2 regions of the Psychromonas sp. SR45-3 genome follow, and region 2 is predicted to be linked to the other one. Evidence: riboswitches for the same ligand, from Rfam matches in the RefSeq annotation. Region 2 holds a riboswitch; the other holds the start of a gene.

Evidence for each region. Region 2 has a riboswitch for thiamine pyrophosphate ahead of thiC (phosphomethylpyrimidine synthase ThiC). Riboswitches for the same ligand answer to the same signal wherever they lie in the genome.
Region 1: linked by a shared signal. The riboswitch ahead of thiD (bifunctional hydroxymethylpyrimidine kinase/phosphomethylpyrimidine kinase) and the one ahead of thiC (phosphomethylpyrimidine synthase ThiC) in region 2 are both predicted to bind thiamine pyrophosphate.

Annotation. Positions count from the first base shown of each region.
Region 1 covers NZ_JACJDP010000009.1:93,327-96,536, forward strand. The annotation lists gene H5084_RS07395 (ABC transporter ATP-binding protein) at 1-435, opposite strand, end outside; gene thiD (bifunctional hydroxymethylpyrimidine kinase/phosphomethylpyrimidine kinase) at 445-1,287, opposite strand; TPP riboswitch at 1,354-1,475, opposite strand; gene H5084_RS07405 (diguanylate cyclase) at 2,111-3,210, shown strand, end outside.
Region 2 covers NZ_JACJDP010000026.1:16,349-19,558, forward strand. The annotation lists gene H5084_RS13520 (PaaI family thioesterase) at 73-579, opposite strand; gene H5084_RS13525 (DUF134 domain-containing protein) at 717-1,016, shown strand; gene H5084_RS13530 (NifB/NifX family molybdenum-iron cluster-binding protein) at 1,027-1,419, shown strand; TPP riboswitch at 1,665-1,802, shown strand; gene thiC (phosphomethylpyrimidine synthase ThiC) at 1,898-3,210, shown strand, end outside.

The sequences.
Region 1 (3,210 bases), on a different contig from region 2:
ATAATGGGCTTGTTGTTCAAGACCAACCTGCTGTAACAGTTGTTGTGCATTATCACGCTGCGACGGTTTTGGGTTAGGTGTGAATTTCTCACTGAGCAGTACGTTATCTAATACTGATAACCAGGGCATTAATAAATCTTGTTGTGCCATATAGGCAATTTGACCTTGCAGTGCAACATTAGTGCTGGTGGATAGTTGCCCAGACCATTGTACTTTATCACTTAATAAGTTCGCCAAATAACGTAACAAAGAGCTTTTACCGCAGCCACTACGCCCCAGAATACAAGTCCATTGCGCCGCTGGAATATGCATAGTCAATGACGACAATACATGCTGTTCACTATTGTGATAGCGTAAACTGGCATTATGAATACCAATGCTGGGCGCGCTTTGAACTACTGAACTTGATGGTTGTGACGATAGGTTGTTTGTCATGGTAAGCACTTATTGATTCAATACATAAAAATGATCTACAGGGCCGCGGCCTTGACCAATGTTAAGTTGGTCAGCATGTTGTAATGCTTGGGTAATATAATCTTTACCAAGCTGTACTGCTTTTGATAATTCATGGCCTTGAGCTAAATATGAAGCTATCGCTGAAGATAAGGTGCAGCCTGTTCCATGGTTGTTGTTAGTATTAATACGTTTTGCTGTGAGTTGCTGTACTGAGTTCGTCAAAATTAATAAATCATTACTGTTTTCATCTTGTTCTAAATGCCCACCTTTTAATAACACGGCTTTAGCACCTAACTGACGTAAAGCATCAATCATTGCCTGCATCTGTTGTTCGCTGGTGGGAATGTGACTGTCAATCAATGCAGCACCTTCAGGCAGATTAGGGGTAATTAAATCAGCCATTGGTAGTAATTCAGTTTTTAGGGTTTGAATCGCAGCGTTTTCTAATAATAAATCACCGTTGGTGGTCACCATCACAGGGTCAATTACTAAAAAAGGTGGATTGTATTGCTTTAGTTTTTTAGCCACTACTTTGATGATTTCACTGTCTGCTAACATACCTACTTTAACCGCGATAATATTGAGATCACTAAACACGGCATCTAATTGCTTTTCAACATATTCGAGGGGGATTGGGAAGATCGCTGACACACCCTGTGTATTTTGCGCAGTAATGGCGGTAATCGCAGAACAAGCATAGCTACCGGTTGCTGAAATTGCTTTAATATCAGCTTGAATGCCTGCGCCGCCACTGCTGTCAGAGCCTGCAATAGTCAATACAATCGGTGTGCGAATAGGGTTACAAATAGTGTTAGGCGTAAGGTCAGACATAATGGCTCCGTTCACAACGCGATCGGAACTGATATCAACCAATACAAAGCAAAGGAATGCCACAGGAATGGTTTCTACATAGTTCCCTGCGTCAGTGTTAACTGTATCAGGTTCAACGGGTATCGACGTTTTATCAATTAATCTTGATATCACATCGCTCTCAGCCAATGGCCCCCCGACTATAATCACCGCAAATAATAACAAGTTCTGTTAAAAGCGCAATCAAACATATTGGTAAAGGAGAGCTTGTTAAGTTAATCGTGATTAATCGCCTACGGAGCGCATAACAAGGAGGGCTTGTTTCCCGTAGTTTAGGACCTATCAATTTTGATTGAAATTCATAATCAACCTGGCTTTAGTGATGTGGTTTTAGATGCACGGAGGTGATTTGTTATGACGCAATCTTGGCAGCCTCCAAGTGTTACTTGTTGATACGCCTTACTGCCACTGTAAATGTTGCATTGTTAAAATTAATAGCTGTTCCAAACTAAATTTTTTAAAAACAATTTATTGATGAACTGCAATTTTATCAAAAAAACAACTAACTTTTATAGAATAAAAGAGGTATGTTTGCCTTTAAATATTAACTAATAAATTATGAGTAGATGATAACTATTTTAGATAAAGTGAGGCCATCACGTATTTCCACTAAATTATCTTTCTATGTTTCGGTGTTTACCATCGTCGCTTTTACGCTGCTTCAAATTTATAATTTTTTAATACTTAAATCTGAAATAAAAATACAAATTAATAAAGAGCAATATACACAAGCTAAATATATCGCAAAAGACATTCAAAAAAAATAACAATGCGAACGAGTTTTTTGGTTGCTTTAGCTGATAAAATCCCTCCTAAAAAAATACAATCAGAAGTCTTTATAACGGAAATCATTAAAAATAATATTGTTTTTACTGATTTTTTTCCGCAGGGCTTTGCAGTTATAAGCCCAAATGGACAGGGTGCTATAGCTGAATATCCGGTTATTCCAGGTAGAAAAAACTTAATAATGACTGATTACGAATGGTTGAGAAAGGCAAACAATAGCCAAGGCGTTATTATTAGTTCACCTTTTCGTTCTGAAGTTATGGGTGAAGTACTGGTTGTGATCGCAAAAGCGTTAAGAGATCAAAATGGGAAAGTATTAGGCATATTAGAAGCACCAATCTTCTTGAACCGCCCCGGATTTATGGAGTATATTTTTGATAAAGACTTTAGTGAACGAAGCGATATATTAGTCATTTCAAGAATAAATCAAATATTCTTAGCATCGAGCGATCCAAATCTAGTGTTAAAAGCAACGCCAAAAAAAGGGATGGATGCATTCCTCGACGAGGTAATGGCGGGCTTTAATGGATATGGCAATACAGTTACATCAGTTGAAGGTGAGATGTTAGCAGCTACGGCTGATATTAACTCTCCAGATTGGTTTGTTATGGTAAGAACCCCTGTGGCCAAGGTTTATCAATTAATAAACGAAAGTTTACGAACAGCAATTATTAATGGGATCATTGTTAGTGTTTCTGTTTTTTTGGCGATTATGTTTTTTTTATTCTTCTTTTTTAATCCATTAAAAAAGGCTGCTGAATCTGTTAGGGAAATGGTATCGCAAAAAAAATCACTGACACATATTAAAGGTTATAAAAAAGATGAAATAGGTGATTTGATTATTGGTTTTAATGCAGCTATTGATATGGTTAATGAGAGAAATGATAAACTTGAAAAATCGAACGCGGTATTAGAGTCATTGTCACAAGTAGATGGGCTAACTGACGTATTTAATAGGAGGTGGTTAGATAAAACGCTTAATCATTTATGGTTGGTGAAAACGCGTAGCCAACAACCGTTAACTCTTTTACTCATTGATATAGATGAGTTCAAAAAATTTAATGATACTTATGGACATATAGCGGGTGATGATTGTTT
Region 2 (3,210 bases):
CCTTAGGGGAGATATTTTGAACCTCAATGCAGCTAAAGCTACGGTAAGTATAAAACCTATGCTGACAGATACTTAATGTGCTTTGCTTTTAGCAAATCCTTTTGTCATGAAACGTGCACTACTTTTTGCCATCAAGAGACCATCTACATATAACTCACCTTCTACTTTATAAAGAGGAGGACGAGAAGGCAGGACTTTAGCTGTCATTAAAATATCACTGTTGACTTTCATTTCATGTAGAAAGCGAATATTCATATCCGCCGTTACTGCTTCAATATCTTGATTGAAAACCGCTTGGCACATGCTGCTATCTAACAATGCCGCTAAAAAACCACCATGCAATATACTTTCATAGCCCTGCTGATGAATTGAGCTTTTAAAATGAGCCCAGACTTGCTGATTAGGATCACTGTAAAAATCTAATTTCAAACCTAATACGGCATTGGACCCGCACATCATGCAACCTTGATGACTTTTTTGCTTGTGTACTAAGGTGAGTGGCTGAGGAATATTCTTGTTATTAAGTAATTGTAATTCTTTTAATAATTGTGCTTTCTCTGAGTCATGTGTAGCAGACATATTAACCTCTATCATTCATTATTGATAACAAAAGTAATTGGCATATGCTAATTACTTGGTTAAGATAACATAGCAAAAGGTAATTGATAACTGATAACTGAAATTTAGAACTAAGAACTAAGAACTGAGAGCTGTAGATGAGACCTAAAATAAAGCGGCATATCTGTGCTGAAAAATTTGCTAAATGTAGCCTATTTAAACCCAATGGTATTCCAGTAACTAAGCTAATCAAAATCAGTATCGAAAGTGATGAATTGGAAGCTATTCGCTTGGTGGATATTGAAGGGCTTTCGCAACAGGATGCAGCCAAAAGAATGCAAGTTTCACGACAAACCTTTGCCAATATTTTAAAAAAATCACGTTTTAAGATAAGTAATGCATTGATTAATGGTCATGCATTAGTCTTACCCGATGAACTAGTCAACCTCATTAATTAAGGAAAATACCATGATTTATGCTATCGCAATGAGCAATAATAAGCTGTCTCACCAGTTTTCAAAATCTGAGAACTTCACCTTTTATGATGAAAACAATCAGATAATAGCCGTGCATGATAATCCAGCTTTAGGTCTTACCGGTTGCTCTGCAAAGTTATTAATTATTCAACTCTTACAAGAAATGCACTGCGATGTTGTGATTGTTAGAAAAGTAGGTGAAAAAACCTTAGCAAAACTGCTAAATGCAGGTTTAAAAGTAGAGCAAGGTAATACAAGGGATGAGATTGAAACATTATTGCTAAGTGCTAAATTACATCGTCGATCATTAAATACACCTGAGCAAGGTGTGTTGAAAAAGGTATCGCATAAAAATGCTGATGGTCGATGCTGCCACCATCATTAGACCATATAGCCGTTATTTATCAACTTTATGGCTGAGATCTGCTTACTTCTAACCTTGCTGCTTTTTGCATCTTGAATGCGAGTAATTTTTACTTAGCCTCAAATAATAAATGGTTTAGGTTATTGGTTTAAATCATTTTACTATTTCCTTAACCCTTAAGTGATTAATCATTGTTAAGAGTTAAGGTCTTTTTTGCTTAATTTTCTTCTCTTGTTTAACTTGGTTGCTTTTTCTTCTATACTGCCCGCATCTTGTCGGAGTGCTAATGGGAATTTCCCAAAGGCTGAGACCACATTAGTTAGCTATCATTTTGAATAGTTAACGTGGGATCCGTGGAACCTGATTGGGCTAATACCTACGAAGGGAACAAGTAGAAAATATCTGTCTATTTTCCATTCTTGGATATTTTTTAACTTCCACACCTATTCGACAAGCAATCTTTTATAAACCGTTTATATTAAACTAGGTAAAGAATGCTATGTCTAAAGAAATTAATTCAACGTTAAAAACCACTGATCGTAAAGGTCTATCTCGTCGTGAATCACGTCAAGCCGCACAGGATTATATTCAAAATTTGAATAATGAGTCTTATCCTAACTCTGAAAAAATATTTATTGACGGTGATATTCATCCGATCAAAGTAGCGATGCGTCAAATTCATCAAACTGATACATTTGTTGGTGGCAGTGAAGAAAACCCAATTTATGAAAAAAATGAACCTATTCCAGTTTACGATACATCAGGCCCTTATACAGATCCTAATACTAAAATAGATGTCCATGCGGGATTGCCAAAACTACGTAAAAGCTGGATAGAAGCGCGTGATGACGTCGAAGTCCTTGAAGGTGTGACGTCAGAGTTTGCACAGACACGTTTAGCTGACGAGTCATTAGATGAATTACGTTTCGCCAAGTTACCTAAGCCTTTACGCGCTAAAAAAGGTCAATGTGTAACGCAGTTGCATTACGCGCGTCAGGGCATTATCACACCAGAAATGGAATATATTGCGATTCGTGAAAACCAAGGCCGTGAGCGAATTAAATGTGAAGCTTTACTTTCACAACATGCAGGGCAGAGTTACGGAGCGAATTTACAGGAATCAATTACGCCTGAATTTGTTCGCTCAGAAGTAGCTAGAGGGCGTGCGATCATTCCATCTAATATTAACCATCCAGAATTAGAACCGATGATCATTGGTCGTAACTTTTTAGTTAAAGTTAACTCTAATATCGGTAACTCTTCTGTCTCATCTTCCATTGAAGAAGAAGTTGAAAAATTAGTCTGGTCGACGCTTTGGGGCGGTGACACGGTGATGGATTTATCAACGGGTCGTAATATTCATGAGACTCGCGAATGGATCCTACGTAACTCACCTGTACCAATCGGTACCGTACCAATTTACCAAGCCTTAGAAAAAGTAAATGGTGTGGTTGAAGATTTAACCTGGGAGGTCTTTCGCGATACGTTAATTGAGCAAGCAGAGCAAGGTGTGGATTATTTTACAATTCATGCGGGCGTATTGTTACGCTTTGTTCCGATGACGGCTAAACGCGTTACAGGTATTGTGTCACGTGGTGGTTCAATCATGGCGAAGTGGTGTCTGACTTATCATAAAGAAAACTTTGCTTATGAATACTTCCGTGAAATTTGTGAAATTTGCCAGCAGTACGATGTGTCGTTATCACTAGGCGATGGATTACGTCCAGGCTCGGTTGCAGATGCCAATGATGAAGCACAATTTTCTGAACTAGAAGTATTAGGTGAGTTAACCAAAGTAGCTTGGGAATATGA